2 regions of the Streptomyces sp. NPDC107517 genome follow, and region 2 is predicted to be linked to the other one. Evidence: riboswitches for the same ligand, from Rfam matches in the RefSeq annotation. Region 2 holds a riboswitch; the other holds the start of a gene.
The links. Region 2 has a riboswitch for glycine ahead of gcvP (aminomethyl-transferring glycine dehydrogenase). Riboswitches for the same ligand answer to the same signal wherever they lie in the genome.
Positions count from the first base shown of each region.

Region 1: another riboswitch for glycine. It lies ahead of gcvT (glycine cleavage system aminomethyltransferase GcvT); the one in region 2 lies ahead of gcvP (aminomethyl-transferring glycine dehydrogenase).

Region 1 is NZ_JBVJPM010000008.1:312,316-327,361, reverse strand. It holds gene ACZ67T_RS21095 (M4 family metallopeptidase) at 1-6, shown strand, start outside; gene ACZ67T_RS21090 (2-isopropylmalate synthase) at 77-1,801, opposite strand; gene ACZ67T_RS21085 (FadR/GntR family transcriptional regulator) at 2,077-2,769, shown strand; gene ACZ67T_RS21080 (NADPH-dependent F420 reductase) at 2,881-3,540, shown strand; gene ACZ67T_RS21075 (glycoside hydrolase family 25 protein) at 3,562-4,113, opposite strand; gene ACZ67T_RS21070 (L,D-transpeptidase) at 4,358-5,353, shown strand; gene ACZ67T_RS21065 (L-serine ammonia-lyase) at 5,382-6,752, opposite strand; gene glyA (serine hydroxymethyltransferase) at 6,890-8,149, opposite strand; gene gcvH (glycine cleavage system protein GcvH) at 8,163-8,546, opposite strand; gene gcvT (glycine cleavage system aminomethyltransferase GcvT) at 8,638-9,774, opposite strand; glycine riboswitch at 9,822-9,933, opposite strand; glycine riboswitch at 9,934-10,037, opposite strand; gene ACZ67T_RS21045 (AAA family ATPase) at 10,236-10,853, shown strand; gene ACZ67T_RS21040 (enhanced serine sensitivity protein SseB) at 10,960-11,727, shown strand; gene ACZ67T_RS21035 (enhanced serine sensitivity protein SseB C-terminal domain-containing protein) at 11,906-12,706, shown strand; gene ACZ67T_RS21030 (ABC transporter permease) at 13,139-14,137, shown strand; gene ACZ67T_RS21025 (ABC transporter substrate-binding protein) at 14,195-15,046, shown strand, end outside.
Region 2 is NZ_JBVJPM010000017.1:161,195-176,240, forward strand. It holds gene ACZ67T_RS32185 (glutamate-cysteine ligase family protein) at 1-70, opposite strand, end outside; gene ACZ67T_RS32190 (hypothetical protein) at 561-1,148, shown strand; gene ACZ67T_RS32195 (DUF5999 family protein) at 1,490-1,687, shown strand; gene gcvP (aminomethyl-transferring glycine dehydrogenase) at 1,777-4,662, opposite strand; glycine riboswitch at 4,846-4,941, opposite strand; gene ACZ67T_RS32205 (PRC-barrel domain-containing protein) at 5,056-5,439, shown strand; gene ACZ67T_RS32210 (DNA polymerase IV) at 5,425-6,849, opposite strand; gene ACZ67T_RS32215 (MerR family transcriptional regulator) at 6,906-7,550, opposite strand; gene ACZ67T_RS32220 (bifunctional nuclease family protein) at 7,745-8,218, opposite strand; gene ftsR (transcriptional regulator FtsR) at 8,305-9,048, opposite strand; gene ACZ67T_RS32230 (FHA domain-containing protein) at 9,065-10,027, opposite strand; gene ACZ67T_RS32235 (DUF881 domain-containing protein) at 10,110-10,976, opposite strand; gene ACZ67T_RS32240 (small basic family protein) at 10,982-11,314, opposite strand; gene ACZ67T_RS32245 (DUF881 domain-containing protein) at 11,311-12,219, opposite strand; gene ACZ67T_RS32250 (mannose-1-phosphate guanyltransferase) at 12,309-14,804, opposite strand; gene ACZ67T_RS32255 (CDP-alcohol phosphatidyltransferase family protein) at 14,921-15,046, opposite strand, start outside.

The DNA.
Region 1 (15,046 bases), on a different contig from region 2:
GACTAGTCCGCCCGACCGTCCCCGAGGGGGCGCCCACCGGACTCCGGTGGGCGCCCCCTCGCTTCGCGCCGCGCTTCTATCGCGCCGCCACCGCCCGGTTCACGGCCGCCAGGACCGCCTGGACCGACGCCGCCAGCGGTGAAGGGGCACGGCCCGCGCCCCACGCCGTCACGCCGTCGACCCGGCACTGCGCGTACGCCGTGGCCTCCTCGCCGTGCGCGTCCTCGGTGAAGTCGACGATGTCGACGCCGACCCCGGCCGCCGCGAGCGCGTCCACGAACGCGGACAGGGTTCCGCCGCCCCGCCCCTCGAAGTCGCCCGTGCGATCGCCCACTTGGAGGGTGCACACGAACCGGTGCGCCTGCCCGTCTCTGTCCGTCGACCACGCCGTCAGGCACACGTGGCCGGCGCCGCGCCCCGGTTCCAGGTAGGTCGAGCCGAACAGCTCGTACAGATCCTTCGGGGTCGCCTCCTGCCCGCTGTCGTCCGTGGCCTCCTGGACCACCCGCGCGAACTCGGGCCGCATCCGCGCCGGCAGGTCGACGCCGTGGTACGTGGCGAGCAGATACGCCGTTCCGCCCTTGCCCGACTGCGAGTTGACGCGGATCACGGCCTCGTAACTGCGGCCCACGTCCGCCGGGTCGATCGGCAGGTACGGCACCTCCCAGCGGGCCTGCTGCGCCGGGATCCCGGCCGCCGCTGCCGCCGCTGCGTGATGCGCGAGGCCCTTGCTGATCGCGTCCTGGTGCGTCCCGGAGAAGGCCGTGTAGACGAGGTCGCCGCCGTAGGGGTGGCGCGGGTGCACGGGCAGCCGGTTGCACTGCTCGACCACCTCCCGTACGGCGTCGATGTCGGAGAAGTCGACCATCGGGTCGATGCCCTGCGCGTACAGGTTCATGGCCAGCGTGACCAGGTCGACGTTGCCGGTGCGCTCGCCGTTGCCGAAGAGGCAGCCCTCGACGCGCTGGGCGCCCGCGAGGACGGCGAGTTCGGCGCAGGCGACGCCCGTGCCGCGGTCGTTGTGCGGGTGCACGGACAGGATCACCGCGTCGCGGCGGGACAGGTTCTTGTGCATGTACTCGATCTGGTCGGCGTACACGTTCGGCGTCGCGATCTCCACCGTCGCCGGGAGGTTGTGTGTGACCGGCCGGTCGGGGCTCGCGTCCCACAGCTCGGTCAGGCCGTCGCAGATCTCCAGGACGAAGTCCGGCTCGGTGACGTTGAAGGTCTCCGGGGCGAACTGGAAGCGGATGTGCGCGCCGGGCCGGGCGTCCGAGAGCCGCGCCATGTGCGCGGCGGCGTCCCGCACGGACTCCCACACCTGCGCGCGGTCGCGGCCGAGCACGACGTCGCGCCAGACGCGGGAGGTCGGGATGTACAGATGGACGACCGCGCGCGGCAGGCCCTCGATCGAGGCGAAGGTGCGCTCGATCAGATCGCGCCGTGCGGGCGTGAAGACGACGGGCGTGACGTCGTCGGGGACGGCTCCCGACGTCACCAGGTGGCGTACGAAGTCGAAGTCGGTGCGGCTCGCCGACGGGTAGCCGACCTCGATCTCCTTGAACCCCGTGCGGACGAGCAGGTCGAAGAAGCGGCGCTTGCGGCCGGTGTCCATCGGTTCGGCGAGCGCCTGGTTGCCGTCGCGCAGGTCGACGGGGACCCACAGGGGCGACCGCTCGATCCGGGCGCCCGGCCAGCTCCGGTCCCGCACGGGGACGTCGACGCGGTCGTGGTGCGGGCGGTAGCGGTGGTACGGCATGGGGCCCGGCTGCTGCGGGTTCCAGTCGTGGGCGGTGGTCATGGGTGACGTGTCCTTCGGCTCGGTCGGACGAGGACCGGCAGCACGGCATCCCGCGGCGGGGTGCCGGTCGCGTCAGGCCCCGCCGCGGCAGCCGAGAAGAAGCAGACCGCGGAAGATCACGAGCAGTAGGCTAGTCACAGCTCAGGTCCTCAGACAAGTTGTCGGGGAAAAATAAGGGGTCCGGTCGGCAGGGGGATAAAGTCTCCGGGTTCACGCGGTGTTCAGGACGAGCAGCGGTGTTCCACAGCGGTGTTCAAGAAGAGCAGGTGATTCCCATGGCGCTCGGCGCGCTCCGTCCCAGCCCTCTGGTCGAACAGGCCGCCGAGCGGCTGCGCGAGCAGATCGCGTCGGGGCACTGGCCGGTCGGCACCAAGCTGCCCGGCGAGACGACCCTCGCCAGGGAACTCGGTGTCGGCCGCTCCACGGTCCGCGAGGCCCTGCGCGCGCTCGCCGGGGCCGGTCTGGTCCGCGCCCGGCAGGGGGCGGGCGTCTTCGTGACCGCCGACCGGCCCGTCGAGGACTGGCCCGCGCGGCTGCGCGCCGCCGCCGTCGCCGACGTCTACGAGGTCCGCGTCCTGTTGGAGGTCCAGGCCGCGCGTCTCGCCGCACGCCGCCGCACCCCCGAGGACGTCACCGTGATGCGTGCGGCCCTCGACGCGCGCAGAGCGACGGCGCAGGCGGGCGGCGCCGCGTTCGTCGACGCCGACATCGCGCTCCACGCGGCGGTCGTGGCCGCCGCCCACAACCCCGTACTCACCGATCTCTTCGCCGAGTTCGCGCCCGCCCTGCGCCAGGGCCTCATCGACCTGCTCGACCTCGTCGACGTACGCGCCGCCGAGGCCGGCCACGGCGACGCGGCGCACGCCGCGCTCGTGGACGCCGTCGCGTCGGGCGACGAGGACGCCGCGGAACGCGAGGCGAGGGAGGAGCTGGCCGTGATGCGGGGCGCACTGGCGCGCCGGGACTGAGGCAGGTGCGACCCCGTTCGTGTGGAACCCGCGCGAGACCGGCATGGCCCGCCCGGCCCGGAGGTACGTGACCACGCGCGTACCGCACACGCTCCTCCGGAAGGGCTCGACATGAAGATCGGCATCATCGGCGCCGGCAACATCGGCGGCAACCTCACCCGCCGGTTCACCGCGGCCGGCCACGACGTGTCCGTGGCCAACTCGCGCGGCCCCGAGACCCTGCGCGACCTCGCCGAGGAGACCGGTGCCACGCCGGTGACCGTCGCCGAGGCCGCCCGCGGCGCCGAGGTCGTCGTGGTGACCGTCCCCATGAAGGCCGTCCCCGGCCTGCCCGACGGCCTCCTCGACGACGCGCCGGAAGGCGTCACCGTCATCGACACCGGCAACTACTACCCGCAGCAGCGCGACGGCCGCATCGCCGCCATCGAGGAGGGCCTGCCCGAGAGCCGCTGGACCGAGCTCCAGATCGGCCACCCCGTCGTCAAGGTCTTCAACGGCACCTACGCCCACGAACTCCTCGACAAGCCGCGCCCCAAGGGCGACCCCGAGCGCATCGCCCTGCCCGTCGCCGGCGACGACGAGGCGGCCAAGGCGGTCGTACGCGAGCTGCTCGACGGGATCGGCTTCGACTCCGTGGACACGGGCAGCCTCGACGAGTCCTGGCGTCAGCAGCCCGGCACGCCCGTCTACGGCCTCGCGGCGGACACGGACACCGTCCGCAAGGCCCTGGCCGAGGCGTCCCCGGAGCGCACGGCGGAGTGGCGCGCCTGAGTCACCGGGTGCGGGGGCGTGTCACGGGGTGGCCCAGTCCCGCAGCGCGCCCTTGCTGGTGAACTGGGCGACGTCCTTGTCGAGCGGACTGTCCGTGTACTGATGGAACTTCCAGGACGCCTTGATACGGGGCTTGCCGGTCGTCGTGTAGTCGGCGATCCAGAGCCCGTCACCGGCGTACGACGTCGTATCCACATTCAGCCAGAAATTGCGGTTCGTGTAGAGCAGTACCCGGTGGTGGGGGCGCAGGCGCTTCACCTCGCGGATGAAGCGGTCCTTCTCCGCGTTGCTCGCGTGGGTGCCCTCCCCGGTCGTCTCCCAGTCGACGGCGAGCAAGTCCCCCGCCTTCTCCGGGGCCTTGCTCACGAAGTACTCGGCCTGCGCCGTGAGGTTGCCCGGCCACAGGAAGTGGTAGAAGCCGACGACGCAGCCGCCGTCACGCGCCAGCTTCGTCTGGGCGGTGAGCCGTGGATTGACGTACGAGCGCCCCTCCGTTGCTTTGATGAAGACGAACGACAGGCCTTCCGTGTCGAACGTGGACTGGTACGAACTGACGTCGATGCCGCGCAGCATGCCGGGCCTCCTGGTCGGTGGGGCGACGAGGTCGAACATCCATCGTCCCCGATCCGATCCCGTCGGGGCACCCCTTTCCCCACGTTGATCCGCCCGTGCGGTGAGGCGCTGCCAGGACGTTTCGGTGGCCGCAGTCTTGGAACACGCTTTACATGGGTCCCTGCAACTGCCGGAGCCCTGTCACTGTCTGACAGTGAGTTGGGCCCGTTGGGGGGCATGGGTGAATCGGAGAGTGGGGCAGGTCGTGGGACGGCGCAAGGGCGGAATAAGGATCGCGCTCGTGACGGTCGCGGCGCTGGTGGGCGCGAGCGCCTGCGGCGGCAGTGGCGGCGGTGGCGGCAAGGCGGCGGGCGGGAACGACGGGAAGGAGGCGCGTAAGCCGGGCGCGAGCGCCTCGCCCTCGCCGGCGAAGCCCAAGGGTCCGCCGATGCTCCTGGAGACGATCACTCCGCTGAGCGACGCCAAGGTCGGTGTGGCGATGCCGATTTCGGTGGTCTTCACCAACCCCGTGGCCGCCAAGGCGCGCGCATCCGTCGAGCAGCACATGAAGGTCAGCACGTCGCAGCCGGTGGCCGGCGCCTGGCACTGGTTCGGGGACAAGCGCGCGGACTGGCGCCCGAAGACGTACTGGCCCTCCGGTACGAAGGTGAAGATCGACGCCGACATGAAGGGCGTCAGCAACGGCAACGGCCGCTACGGCGTGCACGGTTACACGCACTCCTTCACGGTCGGCGACGACGTCCGGGCCGACGTCTCCGTCAGCGGTCACACCATGAAGGTCACCAAGAACGGCCAGGCCGTGCGCACGCTGTCGATCAACGCGGGCAGCGCCGAGTACCCGACCTGGAACGGCACGATGGCCGTCATCGACAAGCAGGAGAAGGTCCACATGACCTCCTGCAGCGTCGGCATCAGCTGCGACAAGGGCAGCGCCAACTACTACGACCTGACGCTGCCCTGGGACGTCCACCTCACGCAGTCGGGCACGTACGTCCACTACTCGACCGGTGACCCGAACCCGGGCAGCGGCTCGGCCCGTGGCTCGCACGGCTGCGTCCACCTGTCGCTGTCCGACGCCAAGTGGTTCTACCGCCAGGTCAAGCAGGGCGACCCCGTCACGATCACGGGCTCGCCGCGTGCCAAGGCTCCGGCCGACAACGGCTACGCGGCGTTCAACCTGAGCTGGGACCAGTGGCTCGCGGGAAGCGGGGCGGGGGAGGGCACGACGGCGACCCTGTGACTGCCGCCGCCCTCAGCCCCGCTGATCGTCAGCACTCGATGATGTTGACGGCGAGGCCGCCCCGCGCCGTCTCCTTGTACTTGACGGACATGTCGGCGCCGGTCTCCTTCATGGTCTTGATGACCTTGTCGAGGGAGACATGGTGGCGGCCGTCGCCGCGCAGGGCCATACGGGCCGCGGTGACGGCCTTCGCGGCGGCCATGCCGTTGCGCTCGATGCAGGGGATCTGGACGAGGCCGCCGACGGGGTCGCAGGTCAGGCCGAGGTTGTGCTCCATGCCGATCTCGGCGGCGTTCTCGACCTGCTCGGGGGTGCCGCCGAGGACCTCGGCGAGCGCGCCCGCGGCCATCGAGCAGGCGGAGCCGACCTCGCCCTGGCAGCCGACCTCCGCGCCGGAGATGGAGGCGTTCTCCTTGAAGAGCATGCCGATGGCGCCCGCGGAGAGCATGAAGCGGACGACGCCCTCTTCGTCGGCGCCGGGCACGAAGTTGACGTAGTAGTGCAGGACCGCGGGGATGATGCCCGCGGCGCCGTTGGTGGGCGCGGTCACGACACGGCCGCCCGCGGCGTTCTCCTCGTTGACGGCCATCGCGTAGAGGGTGATCCACTCCATGGCGCGGGCCATCGGGTCGCCCTCGGCGCGCAGCTGGCGCGCCGAGTTCGCGGCACGGCGGCGGACCTTGAGGCCGCCGGGCAGGATGCCCTCGCGGGACATGCCGCGCGAGACGCAGGCCTGCATGACGCGCCAGATGTCGAGGAGTCCGGAGCGGATCTCGTCCTCGGTGCGCCAGGCCTTCTCGTTCTCCAGCATCAGCGCGGAGATGGACAGGCCGGTCTCCTCGGTGAGGCGGAGCAGCTCGTCGCCGGTGCGGAAGGGGTACTTGAGGACCGTGTCGTCGGGCACGATCGGGTTCTCGCCGGCCACGGCGTCCTCGTCGACGACGAAGCCGCCGCCCACCGAGTAGTACGTCTTCTCCAGGACGAGGGCGCCCTCGTGGTCGTAGGCGAAGATCGTCATGCCGTTGGCGTGGTACGGGAGTGCCTTGCGGCGGTGCAGGACCAGATCGTCGTCGAAGCTGAACGGGATCTCGTGGACGCCGAGCAGGCTGAGCTTCCCGGAAGCCTTGATCGCCTCGACGCGGTCGTCGGCCTTCTCCACGTCGACGGTGCGGGGCGAGTCGCCCTCCAGGCCGAGCAGGACCGCCTTGGGGGTGCCGTGGCCGTGTCCGGTGGCGCCGAGGGACCCGTAGAGCTCGGCGCGTATCGCGGCGGTGTGGGCGAGCAGGCCCTCGTTCTTCAGGCGGCGCGCGAACATGCGGGCCGCCCGCATCGGGCCGACCGTGTGGGAGCTGGACGGGCCGATGCCGATCGAGAACAGGTCGAAGACCGAGATGGCCACGGGGAACTCCTAGGTGGGTTTCGGCGGACGCCGTTGTCTGCCGGGTCGTGCGCAGGGGCTGAACGGGGCGGGGCACCGCTCTCACTGTCCAGTGTGCGCGGTGCCCCGAAATTTCATACGTACAAATGCGTACGAAACTACTTCAGGCCGGGGTACAGGGGGTACTTGTCGGCGAGCGCCGTGACGCGGGCCTTGAGGGACGCCGCGTCGTATTCCGGCTTCAGCGCCTCGGCGATGATGTCGGCGACCTCGGTGAAGTCCTCGGCCTGGAAGCCACGGGTGGCCAGGGCCGGGGTGCCGATCCGCAGGCCCGAGGTGACCATCGGGGGACGCGGGTCGTTCGGGACGGCGTTGCGGTTGACCGTGATGCCGACCTCGTGGAGCCGGTCCTCGGCCTGCTGGCCGTCCAGATCGGACTCGCGCAGGTCGACCAGGACCAGGTGCACGTCGGTGCCGCCGGACAGCACGTTCACGCCGGTGGCGCGGGCGTCGTCCGAGGTCAGACGGGCGGCAAGGATCTGGGCGCCCTCGACGGTGCGCTGCTGGCGCTCCTTGAAGTCCTCGCTCGCGGCGACCTTGAAGGAGACGGCCTTGGCGGCGATCACGTGCTCCAGGGGGCCGCCCTGGAAGCCGGGGAAGACGGACGAGTTCAGCTTCTTCGCGAAGTCCTTCTTCGCGAGGATGATCCCGCCGCGCGGCCCGCCGAGCGTCTTGTGCGTGGTGGAGGTGACCACGTCCGCGTACTCGACCGGGTTGGGGTGCAGCCCGGCCGCGACGAGTCCGGCGAAGTGGGCCATGTCGACCCACAGGTAGGCGCCGGTCTCGTCCGCGATGCGACGGAAGGCGGCGAAGTCCAGCTGGCGCGGGTAGGCGGACCAGCCCGCGATGATCACCTTGGGGCGGTGCTCCTTGGCGAGGCGCTCGACCTCGGCCATGTCCACGAGACCGGCCTCGTCGACGTGGTACGCGACCACGTCGAACTGCTTGCCGGAGAAGTTCAGGCGCATGCCGTGGGTGAGGTGGCCGCCGTGGGCGAGGTCCAGGCCGAGGATCGTGTCGCCGGGCTTGGCGAGCGCGAAGAGGGCGGCCTGGTTGGCGGAGGCGCCGGAGTGGGGCTGGACGTTGGCGTACTCGGCGCCGAAGAGGTCCTTGACCCGGTCGATGGCGATCTGCTCGGTGACGTCGACGTGCTCGCAGCCGCCGTAGTAGCGCCGGCCGGGGTAGCCCTCGGCGTACTTGTTGGTCAGGACCGAGCCCTGGGCCTCCATGACGGCGACCGGAGCGAAGTTCTCCGACGCGATCATCTCGAGGGTGGACTGCTGGCGGAGCAGCTCGGCGTCGAGCGCGGCGGCGACGTCCGGGTCGAGCTCGTGCAGCGGGGTGTTCATGAGCGACATGGAAGTGGTGTCCCTAGTTGCCGGAGCCGGAGAACGCGTCGTACTCGTCCGCGGAGAGCAGGTCCTTCGGCTCATCCGAGATGCGGACCTTGAACAGCCAGCCGCCCTCGAACGGGGCGGAGTTCACCAGCGACGGGTCGTCCACGACGTCCTGGTTCGCCTCGACGACCTCGCCGGTTACCGGGGAGTACAGGTCGCTGACGGACTTGGTCGACTCGAGCTCGCCGCAGGTCTCGCCCGCGGTCACCGTGTCACCGACCTCGGGGAGCTGGGCGTAGACGACATCGCCGAGCGCGTTGGCCGCGAACTCGGTGATGCCGACCGTCGAGACGCCGTCCTCGGCGCCCGACAGCCACTCGTGCTCCTTGCTGTAGCGCAGCTGCTGGGGGTTGCTCATGATCTGAATTCTCCTGTACGCGGGTGGGTGCTGCGGAACGAGGGGGGTGTGCGCTGGGTTACTTCCGGCGGCCCCGTGAGGACCGGTCGGGTTACTTCTGGCGCTTGTAGAACGGCAGCGCCACGACCTCGTACGGCTCGTGGGCGCCGCGGATGTCGACGCCGACGCCCTCGGTGCCGGGGGCGGCGTGCGACGCGTCCACGTAGGCGATGGCGATCGGCTTGCCGAGCGTGGGGGAGGGGGCGCCGGAGGTGACCTCGCCGATCACCTGGCCGCCGGCGACCACGGACATCCCGGCGCGCGGTACGCGGCGGCCCTCGGCGATCAGGCCGACGAGCTTGCGCGGCGGGGCGGTCTCGGCGCGCTCGGCGGCGGCCTCGAGCGCCTCGCGGCCCACGAAGCGGCCCTCGTTGCCCGTCTTCTCGAACTTCACGACGCGGCCGAGACCGGCGTCGAAGGGGGTCAGCGCCGTCGTCAGCTCGTGCCCGTACAGCGGCATGCCGGCCTCCAGGCGCAGCGTGTCGCGGCAGGAGAGGCCGGCGGGGACGAGCCCGGCCGGCGCGCCCGCGTCGGTCAGTGCCTGCCACAGCTTCTCGGCGTGCTCCGGGGCGACGAACAGCTCGAAGCCGTCCTCGCCGGTGTAGCCGGTGCGGGCGATGAGGGCCGGGACGCCGGCGACGGTGCCGGGCAGGCCCGCGTAGTACTTGAGGCCGTCGAGGTCGGCGTCCGTGAGGGACTTCAGGATGCCGGGGGACTCGGGGCCCTGGACGGCGATCAGCGCGTAGGCGTCACGGTCGTCACGGACCTCGGCGTCGAAGCCGGCGGCGCGCTCGGTGATCGCGTCGAGGACGATCTGCGCGTTGCCCGCGTTGGCGACGACCATGTACCGGGGAAGGCCGCCCTCGTCGCCCAGGCGGTAGACGATCAGGTCGTCGACGATCCCGCCGTCCTCCTGGCAGATCATGGTGTAGCGGGCGCGGCCGGGGCCGATCGTGGACATGTTGCCGACGAGGGCGTAGTCGAGGAGATCGACGGCCTGCGGCCCGGTGACGGTGATCTCGCCCATGTGCGAGAGGTCGAAGAGGCCCGCCTTGGTGCGGACCGCGATGTGCTCGTCGCGCTCGCTGCCGTAGCGCAGCGGCATGTCCCAGCCCGCGAAGTCGGTCATCGTCGCGCCCAGCGAGCGGTGCAGGGCGTCGAGCGCGGTCTTACGGGAAATGTTGCTCATGAGTGGTGCTCCAGGATCCCAGGCATGACAGACGAGGGCGATGGTCTCCCTCCCCATCTGTCATCGGAACCTGAGAGGTTCGCCGGCGCCACACGTAGAGGTGGTCGCGGCTTGCACCTTGGGTGGAGCGGCCGAGGGCCGCCCGCTTTTCAGATATGCCTCGCCCGCGCGGTACGGGGCCTGAGAGATTCAAGGGAGGAACTTGCTCCTTCGGCGCCCCCGGGGACGCGTAGGCGTCCGGGGAGCTCTCCCGCGCGGATTCAAGCGGCCGGTATGCAGTTGGTTCGTGCTCTTGGCGCGCACATCATTGCATGCCGACCGCACGGGGAAACCACTTGTAGGGCATTACCGTCTCTTTACACTTGACGGGCAAGGGTGGCGTGACCGGAACGGGGAGGACGATCACGGTGCACAAGGCAGCGGCGGGCGCGTACGCGGCGGCAGGGGTCGGGCAGCGCGCTGTGCCCCGCCCCGGGGCGGTGACAGGGCGCGGTCCGGTCGTCAGGGATCTGCGTGGCAGAGGCGGCCGCACGCCGAGGCGCCTCGGCTTCGCGCGGGGTGACCTGATCGTGGTCTCGGGGCTCCCGGGCAGTGGCAAGTCCACGCTGATGCGCCGCGTGGTCGGTGCCGGGGGAGCCGTGCGCATCGACTCGCAGGACACGCGTGACCGCTGGGCGGCCCGGCTGCCGCGGCTGCTCCCGTACGCCGTGTACCGCCCGCTCGTGCGGCTCGCGCACTTCGCCGGGCTGCGGCGGGCCCTGCGCTCGGGAGGCAGCGTCGTCCTGCACGACTGCGGCACGCAGCGCTGGGTGCGGCGCTGGCTGGCCAAGGAGGCCGGGCGGCGCGGCGCGGACCTGCATCTGATGCTGCTCGACGTCGACGCGGACACGGCGCTCGCGGGCCAGCGGGACCGCGGCCGCGGGGTCTCGCGCTACGCGTTCGCCCGGCACCGCCGCGCGGTCGCGGGCCTGGTGGAGTCCGCCGAGCGCGGTGACCTGCCGTGGGGCTGCGCGTCCGCGGTGCTGCTGGACCGGGACGCGACGGATGTGCTGAACGGGATCGGGTTCGAGGGGAGTTGACCGGCGGCGACCCTCTGTATTCATGCGGACGCGGAGGGTGTTCTGTCAGTCGTACGCGCTAGGGTTCGGCCGCAGACAGAGCGGTTCCAGAGCGGGTGGTAGGCACATGGACATTCCGGCGCAGGCTCACGCACATCCGTACGGCGGGTGGCCGGCCAACGAGCTCGAGGAGGTGCTCGCCGCCTCCCTCGGGGTCGACTCGGCGGGCGGCCGGATCGTCGAGGTCCTCGGGCGCAGCCAGGTGTGGATACCGCTGCCCCAGGGCGGCGGACCCGGCAGCCCGAACCTCGACCTGCCGACGCTGGAGATCGAGGGCCAGGCCTATGTGCCCGTCTTCAGCTCCGAGGAGCAGTTCCTCGCGGTCGTCGGCGACCGGATGGGCTGCACGGTCGCGCCGGCCGTCGAGTTCGCGCGCGGGCTGCCCCCGCAGGTCGGCATCGCGGTGAATCCGGACGGCGCCGTCGGCGTCCCGCTGCCCCCGCCCGCCGTCGCCGAGCTGTGCAAGTCCGGCCGTACGCCGCTGGACGGGCCCGCCACGGGCGGCCGGGTCAGCCTCTACGAGCCCGACTGGCAGGACGACCCGGTCGACTTCCTGGCCGCCGTGCGCGAGGAGTTCGAGGCGTCCGGCGTCGTCCTGACCGCCCGCCGCTGCCTCGCCAGCGTCGAGGGCGGCGACCCCCTCCTCTTCGTCGGCGTCGAGCTGTCGCAGTGGGAGGGCCCTGCGCGCAACCTGCCCATGGACGCCCTGGGTCGCGCCCTCGGCCGGGCTCCCGCGCCCTGGCCGGTGAACCTCGTCCTGCTCGACATCACCCAGGACCCGGTCGGTGACTGGATGCGCGCCACGCTGCGGCCGTTCTACACGCACGGTCACTGAAAGCCCCGCGCCGATCCCCGTTCGGGGAAACTCGGGAAACTCGGGAAATTGGTCGACCGCGCGTACGTCAAGTCGCTGCCAGGATCGCCGCTTAAGCTGGTTTCATGACCTGTCTGGGCGATCCCGCCACGGGGGGCGGGTCGAAATCGTCGGGTACGTCGCGAAGGGGCGGTTACGGGTGAGTGCGTCGGGCACGGCCGCGGCCGGTCAGGTCGAGCACATGCTGCGCCAGGTGACGCCGGGGCGTTACGACGCCTACGAGGCGCTGCTCAACGCGCTCGCGGACCCGGGCGCCGGTCAGGTGTGGATGCTGCTCTGGCACGGCCAGGCCGGTTCCCCCGACGCGCAGTACGGGAACATGGAGGTCGACGGCTTCTCGTACGCCCCCTGCGTCACCTCCGCCCAGGAGCTGTCCGCCTCCGGCTGGAGTCGCGCGTACGAGGTCGTCGGCGGGGTCGACGCGGCCCGCACGCTCTACCCCGACCACTACGGCCTCTGGCTCAACCCGCATGCGCCCGGCGGCGGCGTCGGCATCCCGTGGCTCGACCTGCGCCGCATCGCGGGCGGCCTCGACCGCCAGCCCGCCGGGCCGCTGCGCCTGAGCGACCCCGCCATCGAGATCCCCCAGTTCTACGCCCTGCTCACGCAGAACGCGCACCGCACCACCGCGATCCGCTCGCTGCGCCGCGCCTGGGTCCAGCCGACGCTCGGCGCGCCCTATCTGGCGATCGGCCTCGATGTGTACGACACGTCGCCGGTGTCCGTGGACGCGGTGCGCGCGATGATGCAGCAGTCGGTCGTCGCCGTGCCCGACGGGCTGCCCGTCTCCACGGTCGCGATGTCCGACGAACACGACCCCGTCGCCATGTGGCTGCGCGCCAACGCCCGCCCGTTCTACGACCGCGAGGCCCACGCGGCCCCGCCCGCGGCCGCCCCCGTCGCGGGGTACGGGTACCCGCCGCCGCACGGGACGTACTGAAACCGTTCACCGCGGGCCTCGCTCCAACTGCCGCCGGAAATATCAGGGTTGACCCGGCCCCATTTCGCTCCGTTTCAGGGCGAGTTGGCGCGCCACCCGGGCATTCTCGCCACATCGGTCACCGTGTCGCATTCCGGACTCGACGAAGCCCTGTCGGGCCGGAGTGAATTGTCCGCTCAGCCGGTTCCCACGTCCGCATACTGCACGCCTGCCGCCTCATCACGGTTGCGCAACCTTTCACGGTGAGGGCTGGCGGCTGGTCACGGGCGCATTGAAGACTCCCTGCAGACACGGGGTTTCGACTCTGTGTACGAGCTGAACAGTCAACAACGAGGCCATGCCCCCGGACTGTCCAGCGTGTGAAACAGGATCAAGCCGCTACCGCGGCGGGCGTGGGCCGGCCACCGTCGGCCGAGAGGGGTCAACCACACCGTGACCGCACCGATCGAGACCACTGGGGCCCAGGCCGAGGTGCAGCCCGAGGCTGTACTCGCCGGCACCAAGGGGCAGCAGATCGAGGGGCGCTCCCTCGGGCGTATCGCCTGGAACCGCTTCAAGAAGGACAAGATCGCCGTCGCCGGCGGCGTCGTCGTCATCCTGCTGATCCTCATCGCCGCCTTGGCGCGGCCCCTCCAGCACCTCTTCGGCCTCGACCCGAACACGTTCCACCAGGACCTGATCGACCCCAGCAGCTCGCTCCCCAAGGGCGATTTCGGCGGCATGAGCGGCGACCATCCCCTCGGTGTGGAACCGAAGTTCGGCCGTGACATCTTCGCGCGCATCCTCGAAGGGTCCTGGGTCTCACTCGTCGTCGCCTTCGGCGCGACCGTCCTGTCGAACGTGATCGGGGCGATCCTCGGCGTCGTCGCCGGGTACTACGGAGGCCGGGTCGACTCGGTCATCAGCCGCATGATGGACACCTTCCTGGCGTTCCCGCTGCTGCTGTTCGCGATCTCGATCTCCGCGACCCTCCAGGGCGGAGCGTTCGGTCTGAACGGGCTGCCGCTGCACATCTGCGTGCTGATCTTCGTGATCGGCTTCTTCAACTGGCCCTACCTGGGCCGCATCGTGCGCGGCCAGACCCTGGCGCTGCGCGAGCGGGAGTTCGTGGACGCGGCCCGCGGGATGGGCGCGCGAGGCCCGTACATCCTGTTCCGGGAACTGATGCCCAACCTCGTCGCGCCGATCATCGTCTACTCGACCCTGCTGATCCCGACGAACATCATCTTCGAGGCGTCGCTCAGCTTCCTGGGCGTGGGCATCCAGCCGCCGCAGGCCTCCTGGGGCGGCATGCTCAACCAGGCCGTCGACTACTTCCAGGTCGATCCGCAGTACATGATCGTTCCGGGCCTCGCCATCTTCGTCACCGTGCTCGCGTTCAACCTGCTCGGTGACGGTCTCCGCGACGCTCTCGACCCGCGCAGTCGCTGACTCAGGCCGCACAGAGAGCTCCACAAGTTTCCGACAATGGAGGGGATTCCGACCATCATGCGAAGGTCATCACTTGCCGCTGTTGCGGCCATCGGCAGCGTGAGCATGTTGCTCGCCGGCTGCAGCAAGGCCGACGACGGCTCGGACGGCGGCAACAAGTCGGCCGGTGCGAACGCCGCCACGAAGGATGTCGTCAACGCCTCGACGAAGAAGGGCGGCACGGTCACCTACGCGATGTCGGACGTCCCCGACTCGTTCGACCCGGGTAACACGTACTACGCCTACATGTACAACTTCAGCCGGCTCTACGCGCGCCCGCTGATGACCTTCAAGCCGGACGCCGGCGAGAAGGGCAACACGCTCGTGCCCGACCTGGCCTCCGCGCCCGGCAAGCAGAGCGACGGCGGCAAGACCTGGACGTACACGATCCGCAAGGGTCTCAAGTACCAGGACGGATCGCCGATCACGTCCAAGGACGTCAAGTACGCCGTCGAGCGCTCGAACTTCGCGCGTGACGTGCTCTCCCTCGGCCCGAACTACTTCCAGCAGTTCCTCAAGGGCGGCGAGAAGTACAAGGGTCCGTACAAGGACAAGAGCGCCGAGGGCCTCAAGTCCATCGAGACGCCGGACGACACCACCATCGTCTTCCACCTGAACCAGGCCTTCCAGGAGTTCGACTACCTGGTCGCCACGCCGCAGACCGCGCCGGTGCCGCAGGCCAAGGACGACGGCATCGACTACGTCAAGCACATCGTCTCCTCGGGCTCGTACCAGTTCCAGAGCTACCAGGAGGGCAAGCAGGCCGTCCTGGTCCGCAACAAGAACTTCGACCCGAAGACGGACCCGCTGCGCAAGCAGTACCCGGACAAGATCGTCGTCAACCTGAAGGTCAACCAGCAGACGATCGAC
Region 2 (15,046 bases):
GCTGCAACTTCCTGCGGTAGTGCCGCCGATCGGACAGGTCGAACGCGCCCGCCACGACCTTCTCCCCCATGGAAGCATCCCTCCTCGCGTAGGCGGCCCGGCCGCCCGGCCCCTGTGTCACGGTGGATGATGCCCAGGCGAGTTGATCGATAACGCCCCGCTTCCCGCCACGGGCGAGTATTCTCGCAGCAGTTGTCACGGGGCACATTCACGAGGCATGCGGCATGTCGAGGAGCCGATTCCAGCTCGCCTGGTGATAAACGCCGACGAGAATCGGCCGTCCGCTCGCCGTGAAGATTACGAGGTCACGGACCCGACCCCGCTGGAAACCGGGAGATTTCCCTCATCTCGGCGACCGAATATCGCCTTGCCGAGCATTTTCGCGGCGGCTAGCTGAAACACTGCGTGAACACGTGTCGTATAAACTTCGCGAACGAGGCAGAGAGTTGGCGCTCGCGGTACCTGCCCCGCCCCCTCTGGCCCGGTCAGCAGACACCGCCGTCCGCTCGTCCCGCCACGCCCTCGATCCACCGTGCCTGTCGAATGAGAGGCGACCCACCATGCCGCTGCATGTCCCTCCGGCTCCCGCGCCCGCCCTGCGCACCGTCCTCACGGCCCTCGGTTCACCCACCGCGGTCCGCGAGGCCCGCACCCCCTCCCTGCGCTCCGCCCAAGGACCGGCGAGCCCCGAACTCCCCTTGCCCGTCCATGTACTGGACCGGGTCACGGGCAGCGCGGGCCCTTCGCCGACCCGACTCGCCGGCTGGCGGTTCCTGATCCGCTGCGGGGAGCGCGCGGTGGCCGCCGCCGACACGATGCTGACCGCCGACGGCTGGGCGTTCTCGCACTTCTTCGAGGGCCCGTACGTCGCGGCCACCGAACGCGCGCTGCGCCAGGCAGAGTCCATGCCCGCGGCCTACCAGCCGCGTCTGCTCTCGGTCCCGGAGCTGTACATGCTCACCCTGTGGCTGCACGGGGACTGCAATGCCGACGCCTCCACGGGACATCCCGCGGCCAGTGACCTCCTGGTCCCGCTCGCGCCCGCGCCGCCCGGCATCGCCGCCCACCGCCCCCACCGGGTCGCCGAACTGCTGCCCGTCCTCACCCATCGACTGACCCCCGCGCCACTTCTGGGCTCACCCGCCTGACGCGACCGGGCCGCCTCACGCGCCCGCGCCCCGCTACCGATGCCGACCGGTCGCGGGGCGCAGCCGTGCCCTCGCCCGCCCTTCCGGACTAGCCCGGTCAGGCCACCCCGAACCACCCGAAGGGACAGCGCAGTTGGGGTGAACCGTCCGCACGGGTGACGCGTCCTCTTCCAGTGAGTACCGCTGCGACGAAATACCTGCGGATTGACGCCCGTGGGGCAACACTGGGTTCCGGACCGACCGACAAACGGGGGGCGGCCATGAACAACGCTTCGAGCCGCAGGACAGACAGCGACATCACACCCATCACCGACATCACTTCACAGGGAAAGATCCCATCCATGTGCCAGCACCAGCCACCGTGCCCGTCCGCAGACTCCGCCGACCGGGAAGCCGCGCTCCCTGTGGCCCACCACCCCGAACAGGGCTGGAGTCTGCTCTGCAACGGCGTCCTGCTCTTCGAGGACACCGGTGAGCTGCTGCCCAACGGCCAGATCATCGCTCCGCACCGCCCCGTGCACGTCGTGACCGCGGCCTGAGCGGATCCGGACGCCGACGGCGTCCCCCGTACGAAAGGGCCGGCCCCGGGAAAACCCGGAACCGGCCCTGACGCATGTCAGCGCGCGTATCAGTCCTCGTACGCGTCCATGGGCGGGCACGAGCAGACGAGGTTCCGGTCGCCGTACGCCTGGTCGATGCGACGGACCGGCGGCCAGTACTTGTCGGCGGGCACGACACCGGCGGGGAAGACGGCCTCCTCGCGGCTGTACGCGTGCTCCCACTCGCCGCCGAGCGCGGCCGCGGTGTGCGGCGCGTTGCGCAGCGGGTTGTCCTCGGCGGGCCACCGGCCCGAACCGACCTTCTCGATCTCCCCGCGAATGGCGATCATCGCCTCGCAGAACCGGTCGAGCTCGGTGAGGTCCTCGCTCTCGGTCGGCTCGATCATCAGCGTCCCGGCCACCGGGAACGACATGGTCGGCGCGTGGAACCCGTAGTCGATGAGCCGCTTGGCGATGTCGTCGACGCTGACGCCGGTCGCCTTCGAGATCGGGCGCAGATCGATGATGCACTCGTGCGCGACGAGGCCGCCGGGGCCCGTGTACAGCACCGGGAAGTGCGGCTCGAGACGCTTGGCGATGTAGTTGGCGCTCAGCACCGCGACCTGCGTGGCCCGCTTGAGGCCCTCGCCGCCCATGAGACGCACATACGCCCACGAGATCGGCAGGATGCCCGCGGAGCCCCACGGCGCCGCGGAGATCGGGCCGACGCCGGTCGCGGGTCCGGCGGCGGGCTGCATCGGGTGGTTGGGCAGGTACGGCGCGAGGTGCGCGCGGACGCCGACCGGGCCGACGCCCGGACCGCCGCCGCCGTGCGGGATGCAGAACGTCTTGTGCAGGTTGAGATGCGAGACGTCGCCGCCGAAGTGGCCCGGCTTGGCGAGACCCACCAGGGCGTTCAGGTTGGCGCCGTCGACGTAGACCTGGCCTCCGGCGTCGTGCACCTGCGCGCAGATGTCGGCGACGTGCTCCTCGAACACACCGTGCGTCGAGGGGTAGGTGATCATCAGGACGGCGAGCTCGTCGGCGTACTGCTCGATCTTGGCGCGCAGGTCGGCGATGTCGATCTCGCCGTCGTCGGCCGTCTTCACGACGACGACCTTCATGCCGGCCATCACGGCGCTCGCGGCGTTGGTGCCGTGCGCGGACGACGGGATGAGGCAGATGGTGCGCTGGTCGTCGCCGTTGGCGCGGTGGTAGCCGCGGACGGCGAGGAGACCGGCCAGCTCGCCCTGCGAACCGGCGTTCGGCTGGAGCGACACCTTGTCGTAGCCGGTGACCTCCGCGAGGCGCTCCTCCAGCTCACGGATGAGGGTGAGGTAGCCCTGTGCCTGCTCGGCGGGCGCGAAGGGGTGCATCTGGCCGAACTCGGGCCAGGTGACCGGCTCCATCTCCGTCGTCGCGTTGAGCTTCATCGTGCAGGAGCCCAGCGGGATCATGCCGCGGTCGAGCGCGTAGTCACGGTCGGCCAGCTTGCGCAGGTAGCGCAGCATCGAGGTCTCGGAGCGGTGCGCGTGGAACACGGGGTGCGTCAGGTAGTCGTCCCCGCGCAGGAGGGCCGCGGGCAGCGTGTCCTCGGCGGCCGCGTCGAGCGCGTCGACATCGGCCTCGACACCGAACGCGGTCCAGACGGCGCCCAGTTGGGTACGCGTCGTGGTCTCGTCACACGAGATCGACACGTGGTCGGCGTCCACCGGGTGGAGGTTGACGCCACCCTCGCGCGCGGCGCTGACGATGTCGGCGGCACGCCCGGCGGCCTTCACGGTCAGGGTGTCGAAGTACGCGCCGTGCACGACCTCGACACCGCCGGCCTTGAGGCCCTCGGCGAGCAGCGTCGCGTACCGGTGGGTGCGCCGCGCGATGCTCTTGAGTCCGTCGGGTCCGTGGTACACGGCGTACATGCCGGCCATGACGGCGAGCAGCACCTGCGCGGTACAGATGTTGCTGGTGGCCTTCTCGCGCCGGATGTGCTGCTCACGGGTCTGCAGCGCGAGGCGGTACGCCTTGTTGCCGTCGGCGTCGACGGAGACGCCCACGAGGCGGCCGGGCAGGCTGCGCGCGAACTTCTCGCGGACCGCCATGTAGCCGGCGTGCGGACCGCCGAAGCCCATCGGGACGCCGAAGCGCTGCGTGGTGCCCACGGCGATGTCGGCGCCGAGCTCGCCGGGCGAGGTCAGCAGCGTGAGCGCGAGCAGATCGGCAGCGACCGTGACGACGGCGCCCAGCTCGTGAGCCTGCTCTATGACCGGCTTGATGTCGCGGACAGCTCCGGAGGCGCCCGGGTACTGGATCAGGACGCCGACGACGCCGCGCTCGGCGACCTCGGCCGGGATGCCCTCGGAGAGGTCGGCGACGACGACCTCGACACCGGTCGGCTCGGCGCGCGTCTGGATCACGGCGATGGTCTGCGGCAGCGCGTCCGCGTCGACGACGTAGGCGCCGTTCTTGACCTTGCCGATGCGCCGCGACAGCGCCATGGCCTCGGCCGCGGCCGTGCCCTCGTCGAGCAGCGAGGCGCCCGAGGTCGGCAGGCCGGTCAGCTCGGCGACCATCGTCTGGAAGTTGAGCAGTGCCTCGAGCCGGCCCTGCGAGATCTCCGGCTGGTAGGGCGTGTACGCCGTGTACCAGGCCGGGTTCTCCATGACGTTGCGCAGGATGACGGGCGGCGTGAACGTGCCGTAGTAGCCGAGCCCGACCATCGAGTCGAGGACCTGGTTGCGGTCCGCGAGGGAGCAGAGTTCGGCGAGCACCTCGGCCTCGGTGCGGGCTCCGGGAAGATCGAGCGCCTCGGCGCTCTTGATCACGTCCGGGACCGCGGCCGCCGTCAGCTCGTCGAGCGAGCCGTACCCGACCTGCGCGAGCATCTTGGCCTGCGCTGCTTCATCCGGACCGATATGGCGCTGCTCGAAGGGGATTCCCTGTTCCAGCTGGGAAAGCGGAATACGGTTGGCGGTCATTGCGGAGGCCTCCTGGTCACTGCGACCTGCGAGGGGCACCACGGCGCGGGTGCCCGGACGGCCTCCCCCTCTGTCATCTCAACCTGAGAGCTTCACCGGCGCGCCCCCATCACGAAGGGCATGCCGACTTTCACCGTCGGTGAGAGCGGAGGCCTGAACGCCCGCTCTGCTTTCCAGAGTGACCTCGTCCGTGCGGTACAGGGGCCTGAGAGATTCCGGGGAGGAGTTGCTCCTTCGGCGCCTCCGGTGTCATCCGGAGGACTCTCCCGCACGGGATCAGCAGCCATCGCCAGCCTACCAGCGGCAACAACGCGCCCGGGTTCGAGTGGCCGCCGTCACCAATGTGCACTTTGGTAGTGCTTACGGATGAGTTGCGAGCAGCTGGAGGGCCCCGTGCAGACCGATGTCGATCCGCGAAACCTGATCGGCCGCAAGGCGTTCGACCGCAACGGAGCCAAAATCGGGACTGTCGACGAGGTCTACCTCGACGACGCGACCGGGGTCCCGGAGTGGGCGGCCATACGCACAGGCCTGTTCAGCCGGGACGCCTTCGTCCCCCTGGAGCCGAGCGAGCTGGTGGAGGGCACTCTGCGCATCCCCTTCGAACGCTCCCTGATCAAGGACGCCCCCGACTTCGGGGTCGGCCGTCACCTCTCCCCCGAACAGGAGCTCCAGCTCTACCACCACTACGGGCTCGACATCTCGGCCCCCGACGACCCCGAGCCGCCCGAGGACCGCGACTTCGGCAAGATCGCCCGCCCGTCAGACGACACCTGACCCGGCACCCCGCCCCCTCGCCGCAAAGCGCCCCACCCCGCCCTCCACCAGCGGCAGCGGCTCCGCCGGTACGAGCGCGGGGTCGTCCGTCCGGAACGTACGCACCCGCCCCGGCTCCGAATACGGCGTCTCGAAGCGCACCGTCACCCGCCCGAGCCCGCTCCCCTGCACCCACCCGTGCCCGAACTCCTCGTGCCGCACGTCACGCCCGGCCACCCAGCGCCGGTCCGCGGCCTCGACGACCCCTTCGGCAGCCGGCTGGCCCTGATCCCCCGCACCATCCGCCCCGTCCGCCTCGCCCTCACCCTCGGCCGCGTGCTCCTCGGCCTCGGCCTGCGCCCGCGCCTGCGCGAACAGGTCCTCCTGCGTGTAGTCGGCCAGACCAGTCACTCCCACGCCCAGCAGCCGCACCCCGCCCGTCGTGTCCACGGACTCCAGGAGCCGCGCCGCCGCCTCCCGCACCACTGCGGGGTCGTCGGTGGGCCCGCGCAGGGTCTCGGATCTCGTCAGCGTGGAGAAGTCGTAGCGCCGCACCTTGAGGACCACGGTCCGCCCCGACCGCTCCGCGCCCCGCAACCGCTGCACGCACCGCTCCGCAAGCCGCTGCACCTCGGTCCGCACGCGCACCCGGTCGTGGATGTCCACGTCGTACGTGTCCTCGACCGACACCGACTTGGCGTCCCGCTCGGCCACCACGGGCCGGTCGTCGTGCGCGAGAGCCATGGCGTACAGCGACGCCCCGTGCGACTTCCCCAGCAGCCGTACGAGCTCGTCCTCGCCCGCCTCGGCGATCTCTTCGACCGTGGTGATCCCGGCGCGTCTGAGATGGTCCCCGGTCGCCGGCCCCACGCCGGGCAGCGTGCGCACGGACATGGGCCCGAGCAGGGCGCGCTCGGTGCCGGGCACGATCAGCACCAGCCCGTCCGGCTTCGCCTCCTCGGAGGCGATCTTCGCCAGCATCTTCGACGCCGCGATCCCGACAGAGCCGGTCAGGCCGGTCACGGCCCTGATGTCCTCCCGCAGCCGCTCACCGACCAGCCGCGCCGACGCGGCGTCCCAGGCCGCCTCACCGGCCTCCAGATCGACGAACGCCTCGTCGAGGCTCAGCGGCTCCACCAGCGGCGACAGCTCCCGGAGCAGCGCCATCACCTGCTCGCTGACCTCGCGGTACAGCTGGAAGCGCGGTACGAGATACGCGGCATTGGGGGCGAGCCTGCGCGCCTGCCCGATCGGCATCGCCGAGTGCACCCCGAACACCCGGGCCTCGTACGAGGCGGTGGCCACCACCCCACGAGGTCCGATCCCGCCCACGACCACGGCTTTCCCGCGCAGGCTCGGCTTCGATGCCTGCTCCGCCGAGGCGTAGAAGGCATCCATGTCGAGATGCAGGATCGTGGGCGCGGTTCTCACATGTCCGATGCTGCCCTACGGCACTGACAATGCCCCGGCGCGGGCACCGACCCAGCTCACACCGCGCGGTTGCGCCGTCTCGCGAGCTCGTCAGCGGGGTTGTTCCCGTGGAGCGTCTCACCGGTGTCGATACGCTCCCCGTGCAGCTGCGACAGGGCGCTCTCGACGTCCCGCCACACCACACCGACAGCGATACCGAAGACGCCCTGACCGCCCTGGAGCAGATCGTGGACCTCCGCCGGCGAGCTGCACTCGTAGACGGTGGCGCCGTCGCTCATGAGGGTCAGCCGGTCCAGATCGCCGAAGCCGCGCTCCCGCAGGTGCTGCACCGCGGTACGGATGTTCTGCAGTGACACACCGGTGTCCAGGAACCGTTTCACGATCTTCAGGACGACCACGTCCCTGAAGCTGTAGAGCCGCTGGGTCCCCGACCCGTGGGCGGGACGCACACTCGGCTCGACCAGACCGGTCCTCGCCCAGTAGTCCAGCTGCCGATAGGTGATCCCGGCCGCCGCGCACGCGGTGGGTCCCCGGTATCCGACCTGCTCGGGCATCGCGTCGTCATCCCCCTGAGCGACCACCGGCAACACCGTCGGCCGACGCGGAATGTGACCGGCCGCGTGGCCGTGAAGCGAGTACGGGCCGCTCTCCGCCGGACTGTGTCCGACGCCCCCAGCCGTACCGTCGCCGCTGCTTCTCACGCCGACCTCCTCTTTGACCTGCCTTCTCGACGGTAGGCAGTCACCAGGGGTGCGTCAACGATCGCCACACTCGGCACGCCGAGTGATAATCACCCTACGAGTGGTTTCCCGTGCCTCACCGCGGGGAAAGGCTAGCCGAATGGTCCGGCCGGGCCACCGGCGCGGCAGCGGCCGCCTTCCGGCGGCCGCTCGCGTCACTGACTGTTGGTCCCGAAATCCTCGGGCGAGATCTGGTCGAGGAATTCGCGGAACTTCTCCACCTCGTCCTCCTGCTCGTCCGGGATCGCGATCCCGGCGTCATCGAGCACACCGTCACTGCCGTAGATCGGCGTACCGGTGCGCAGCGCGAGCGCTATGGCGTCCGACGGGCGGGCACTGACCTCGACACCGCTCGAGAACACCAGTTCCGCGTAGAAGACGCCTTCGCGCAGGTCCGTGATGCGTACTTCCGTGAGCTCCTGCCCGACCGCTTCCAGCACGTCCTTGAAAAGGTCGTGCGTCAGCGGGCGTGCGGGAGCCATGCCCTGCTGTGCGAAGGCGATGGCCGTCGCCTCCCCCGGTCCGATCCAGATGGGGAGGTAGCGGTCGCCTCCCACTTCACGCAGGAGCACGATCGGTTGGTTGGAGGGCATTTCGACCCGGACACCTACGACGTCGAGCTCGTTCACACAGCAACCCTAGGACGTGCCCGGCAGGTTTGGGTAGTCGGGCACCCGTCGACCGCCGGTCGCACACCGCGCGAGCACCCCTCGGATCAGGGCAGACGCACGCCGAGCGCGGTCTGCACAAGCGCCCCGTGAAGTTTCACGGTCAGCCCCGCCAGCTCCTTCGCGCGAGCCTGCGCGTGAGCCCGGGTCTGAGGATTGCGGTGCCGCCGCAGTGGCGCGACGACCTGTTCGACCAGACCGGCCTCCCGGTCGGCGGCGGCCTTCATCGCCCGCAGATGCCGCGGCTCGATCCCGAAACGGCCCAGTTCCATGACCAGCTCGGCGACCGTGACCGCCTCCGCGTCGTATCCGCCGTCGGGCAGCGGCGCGATGAGGCCGTACGACTCCCACTCGTCGAGCTCGGGGGACTCGATCCCGGCGGCGGCAAGCAGCTCGTCACGGCCCACACGGGCCACTGTCGGCCCTTCGCCGCCCTCCGAGGCCCTGCCGTCCTCGCCGTCACCCGGTCGCCCCGCAGAGGGCAGCGTGATCGCTTCTCCCCGCTCCAGGGCGTCGAGCTGTTCCTTGATGACCTTCAGTGGCAGGTAGTGGTCCCGCTGCATACGTAGTACGTGGGCGAGTCGCTCGACGTCGTCCGGGCTGAACTTGCGGTACCCCGAGGGGGTTCTCTGCGGCTCGATCAGCCCCTCCGACTCCAGGAACCTGATCTTGGAGATGGTGACTTCGGGGAACTCGTCGCGCAGCACGTTCAGCACGGTGCCGATGCTCATCAGCCGACTGTCCGTGAGGGCGATGCCGTGACCGGCACCGCCCTTCGGTGTTTGAAGCATGGACCTTCCTGACAGGTCAGATGCCCCGCTGGCTCGCGTAGAAGACCAGCCGGTACTTGCCGATCTGCACCTCGTCGCCGTTCGACAGCGTGACCGCGTCGATCCGCTCCCGATTGACGTACGTGCCGTTGAGGCTGCCCACGTCGCTGACGGTGAAGGCGCCGTCGGCACCGCGCCGGAACTCCACGTGGCGGCGCGAAACGGTCACGTCGTCAAGGAAGATGTCGCTCTGCGGGTGCCGTCCCGCCGTGGTCAGTTCGCCGTCGAGGAGGAAGCGGCTGCCCGAGTTCGGACCGCGTCGCACCACCAGGAGCGCCGAGCCGAGCGGCAGGGCGTCGACGGCTGCCTGGGCCTCCGGGGAGAGCGCCGGCGACAGCGTCTGACCGGTGACTTCGGCGTCGTAGGCCTCAAGGCCCGAAATGGAAATCGTCGAGGTCGTCTCGGACGGCCGCTCGGCCGTGGCACGCAGCGGCGCACCGCAGTTGGAGCAGAACCGGCTCGACTCGGCGTTGCGGTTTCCGCACCTCGTACACACCAGTGCAGACATGGACGGATCCTCCTGCCGCGGCTGCCCCGCGGGGGCATGGGACGCATACGGATCGGAGGCAAACCCTCCACCCGCACTTGAGGTTGACGGTTCCCCGAAACCTATGCGGCCGGACACGGCAGGGTCAACAGACGACGCGCCCTGTCCGCCCGAAATGTCACCACTTTGAGGACCGACCTGATCACGGAACAGCGGACGCTCCGCCCCCTGCACCTCCGCGTCCTGAGTGCGCGGTGCACGGTGACGGGCAGTGGCATTGGCGTTGCCGCTGTCCTCACGTGCGCTCTTGCCGAACAACTTCGCAAACAACTTCACGGGCGATTCCCCTTGACCGAAACAGACCCGCCCGTGGGGCAGGACGAACCCTGATTGCACACACCGCCATACATCGGCGACACAGACATCCTCACAACGTCCGTATCCGCCAAACAGTTTCCACCACGCACCCCGCTTACGGTGCGCCGACCCCCCGCAACCTCTTGCCCTGGCCCGAACGCCCCCATGCGCCCCCGCCTCACTGGGACGACGACTGAGCGTAGTCAGGCCGCTTCGCGGGTCGCAAGGCGTCCACAACGATCTTCTGCGCCTGTGTCACGGTAACGGTGGCCTGCTCCTTCTCCAGAGTCTGAACCACCCCACCAGGGATGTTGAGCGCCGGCTCCAGATCCTGCGGCTTGCCGATGACCTTGAAGACGAAAGGCTCGCCGATCTTGTGACCGTCCACACTCACCTTCCCGCCGCTCGCATCCGTCAAATATGTGTCGGCCACGACCCGAACGTCGTTCACCTGGATCGCCTCGGCACCCGCCGCGCGTAGCTCCTGGATCGCATCGAGCAGCATGTCCGCCTGCACCGCGCCCTTCTTGTCGCTGATCGTCAGCGTGATCCCGGGGCCCTGCGCCGCCACGGTGCCCGCCAGAATGCCGAGTTGCCGTTCCCTCTCGACCGTCTGCTTACGGGCCTCCTCGGCCTGGTCCGAGCTGTTCTCCAACTCGGTGCGCTGCCCCTCGAGACGCTGCTTCTCATCTCCCAGACGCTGAGTACGGTCATCCAGTTCATCGAGGATGCGTACGAGATCTTCCTGACGTGCGCCGCGCAGCGCGCTGCTGTCGCTGTTGGACCGCACCTGGATGGCCAGCCCCAGGCCGAGCACGAACAGCAGGACGGCGACGATGAGTTGCGCACGCGAGACCCGCGGCGGCCACAGCCCCTTGGCCAGCCGCTGGCGTCCGGTCAGCGACGGACCCTTCGTCCCCGCGGCCGGCGCCTCCGCGTCGTCCCCGCCGTCCGCGTCCTGCGCCGCTTCGGGGGCGACCTCGTCGGGCAGCTCCCTGCGCAGGCGGTGCTGCTCGTCGTTGTTCTTGTTCTCGTCCTCGGACATCGGCCTCACGCCCGGAAGATGTGCCGCCGGATGGCGGCCGCGTTGGAGAAGATACGGATACCGAGCACCACGACGACGCCGGTGGACAGCTGCGCGCCCACGCCCAGCTTGTCGCCCAGGAACACGATCAGGGCCGCCACGACGACGTTCGACAGGAACGACACGACGAAGACCTTGTCGTCGAAGATCCCGTCGAGCATCGCCCGCAGGCCGCCGAACACCGCGTCGAGGGCCGCCACCACGGCAATCGGAAGGTAGGGCTCGACCACCGCCGGAACCTCGGGACGGACGAACAGTCCGACCACGACTCCCACGACGAGGCCCAGTACGGCGATCACGATGTGCCCTTCTCTGTTCTCGGCTGTGCTGTACGTACGGTCACGCTCGGCGCCGCGGGCAGGCGGACGTCGTCCTGGGCGGAAATGCTGGTCCGGATCCCGAAATTCTCCTGCAGCGCGTGCAGGTACAGGCCGTCAGGGCTGTTCTGGAACCGGGTGCTCAGCCGCTGGCCGTCCCCCACCGCGAGCACCGTGTACGGCGGCACGAGCGGTCTGTTGTCGACCAGTATCGCGTCACCCGCCGCGCGGATCGCGGACAGGGCGGTCAGCCGCTGTCCGTTGATGGCTACGGCCTCGGCGCCCGACTGCCAGAGCCCGTTGACCACCCGCTGCATGTCCCGGTCGCGCACCCGCCCGGTGTCCGAGAACCCGGCGCTCTCGCGCGGCCCTCCGCCGCCCTGGTCGGCTTCCTTGGCGTCGTCGACGACCAGCTTCACTCCGGGCCCGTGCACCGCAGTGGCGCCGGAGAGCAGACCGACCAACTCCCCTTTGTCACCACCGTGTTTCTTCAGCGCCTCACTCTGGCGGTCGCTCACGTCGTTGCGGAGCGTGTCCACCTTGCGCTCGAGCTTGTCCGCGGCGTCCGTCTCCCGGTCGATACGGGCGATGAGCTCCTCGCGCTCCTTTGCCACGACCGGTGCCGCGACCCGCGCCTGCGCCGCCCCCACCGTCACCACGAGCGCCGCGAGGACGAGCCCCGCCGCGAGCCCGAGCTTGCCCCGCAGGGTGCGCGGCATACCGCCGCTGCCCTCGGCCTTCTTCCGGGCGGCCGCCTCCGCGTATCCGTCGTCGAGGCTGTGGTCCATCACGTTCGTCAGCAGCGACATGGAGGCGTCAGGACGTCTGGGGCTCACGGGTCGTGAGGGACTGCTCCGATCGGGGGGCTGCTGCGGCATGCCGCACATCGTCGCACGTGGTGGCCTCTACCTCCGAATGGCCCCACCGATGGGCCGGTCGGCGCCCGCGACAGGCGCCGGCCGGCCCGTACGACGGCTCAGCGACCGGCGCTGTCGACGACTGCCGCCCACTCGTCGAGCAGCTGCTGTGCCGACGCGTCGTCGGGCCCCTCGGCCCACAGATGGGTGACGGCCTCGGCCGGGTCGGGCAGCACCATCACCCAGCGCCCGTCCGCCTCGACGACCCGCACACCGTCGGTCGTGTCGACGGACCGGTCGCCGGCCTCCTCGACGACCCGCCGCATCACGAGCCCCTTCACCGCCCACGGAGTCGCGAGGTCCCGCTTGAGTACATGCGCCCTCGGGATCCGCGCGTCGATCTGACTCAAGGTCAGCTGCGTCCGCGCCACGAGCCCGATCAGCCGGACGAACGCGGCCGCGCCGTCGAAGACGGAGCTGAACTCCGGAATGATGAACCCGCCGCGACCGTCACCACCGAAGATGGTGCCCTCGTCCCGCCCGACCCGGGTGAGGTCGTCCGGCGACGTGGTCGTCCACTCCACCTGCGTCCCGTGGTACGCGGCCACCTGCTCGGCGATACGCGTCGTGGTCACCGGCAGCGCGACCCGGCCACTGCGCCGCTCGGCGGCCACCAGGTCCAGCATGACCAGAAGCGCACGGTCGTCCTCGACGATGCGGCCCTTCTCGTCCACCAGCGACAGCCGCTCGCCGACCGGGTCGAACCGGACGCCGAACGCGGCCCGGGCGGACGCCACGATCTCCCCGAGGCGCACAAGCCCCGAGCGGCGCGCGTCCCGCGTCTCGGTCGGCCGGGACTCGTCGAGCCCCGGGTTGATGGTCAGTGAGTCGACACCGAGCCGCCCGAGCAGGCTGGGCAGCACCAGACCGGCACTGCCGTTCGAAGCGTCGACGACGACCTTGAGCCCCGCCTCCGCAATCCCCGTCGTATCGACATTCCGCAACAGGGAACCTGTGTACGAGTCGAAGACGCTCGACGGGAAGTGCAGATCGCCGATCTCGCCGGGGAACGCCCGCCGGTACTCCTGCCGCGCGTACACCCGGTCCAGCTTCCGCTGGCTGGCCTGCGAGAGGTCCGCTCCCCGCTCGTCGAAGAACATGATGTCGACGGAGTCAGGCACTCCCGGCGTCGTACGGATCATGATTCCGCCGGCACTGCCCCGCGCGGTCTGCTGCCGGGCGACTGGCAGCGGCACGTTCTCCAGGTCGCGTACGTCGATGGCGCTCGCCTGCAACGCGGAGATGACCGCGCGCTTCAGGGCTCGCGCACCACGCGAGTGGTCACGGGCCGTGGTGACGGTCGAACCCTTCTTGAGCGTCGTGGCGTACGCACCCGCGAGCCGTACGGCGAGTTCCGGGGTGATCTCCACGTTGATGATGCCGGAGACGCCACGGGCGCCGAAGAGGTGCGCCTGCCCCCTGGACTCCCAGATCACCGAGGTGTTGACGAAGGCGCCGGCCTCGATGGTCTTGAACGGATAGACCCGGACGTTGCCCTGGATAATCGATTCCTCACCGACCAGGCACTCATCGCCGATGACGGCGCCGTCCTCGACGCGGGCAGCCCGCATGATGTCGGTGTTCTTGCCGATGACGCAGCCGCGCAGATTGCTGTGCTGCCCGATGTACACGTTGTCGTGGACAACGGCCTTGTGCAGAAAGGCCCCGCTCTTCACGACGACGTTCGAGCCGATCACGGTGTGCTCGCGCAGCTCGACGTCGGCTTCGACCTTGGCGTAGTCGCCGATGTACAGCGGACCGCGAAGCACGGCATCCGGATGAACCTCGGCACCCTCTGCGACCCATACGCCGGGCGAGATCTCGAATCCGTCGATCTCGACGTCGACCTTGCCCTCGAGTACGTCGGCCTGCGCCTTGACGTAGCTCTCGTGCGTACCGACGTCCTCCCAGTAGCCCTCGGCGATATAGCCGTAGACCGGCTTGCCTTCCTTCATGAGCTGCGGGAAGACGTCACCGGACCAGTCGACCGACACATCGGCCTCGACGTAGTCGAATACCTCGGGCTCCATGACATAGATGCCCGTGTTCACGGTGTCGGAGAAAACCTGGCCCCAGGTGGGCTTCTCGAGGAAACGCTCGACCTTTCCCTGCTCATCGACGATGGTGATGCCGAATTCGAGGGGGTTGGGAACGCGGGTCAGGCAGACCGTGACCAGCGCACCCTTTTCCTTGTGGAAATTGATGAGGTCGGTGAGGTCGAAATCGGTCAGAGCGTCACCGGAGATCACAACGAAAGCGTCGTCCTTGAGTGCTTCCTCTGCGTTCTTCACGCTGCCGGCTGTGCCGAGTGGCTTCTCCTCATTGGCATAGGTGAGCTCCATTCCGAGCTCTTCGCCGTCCCCGAAGTAGTTCCTGACGAGCGATGCCAGGAACTGCACGGTGACGACGGTCTCGGTGAGCCCATGCCGCTTGAGCAGCCGCAGCACATGCTCCATGATCGGCCGGTTCACGACCGGCAGGAGCGGCTTGGGCATACTCGAGGTCATGGGGCGAAGGCGCGTGCCTTCGCCTCCAGCCATTACGACGGCCTTCATGTCGGAAGCGTCCTCCTTGAAGAGACGACTGTCTAGCCGACTTCGCCCGTCCGGATGGACCCGCAGATCTCAGAGTGCGGGCCAACCTGGCCTCGAATACCGCCACATGGGCGAGCTCAATCGGCCTTGGAGTCCGCCCTGACCAGTCGGCGGACCTGTACTACGTAGAGGATCCCTGCCCACCAGTAGAGCGTTGTACCCCATCCTGCGAACGCCCATCCGAAAATAGCAGCGAGCGTGTT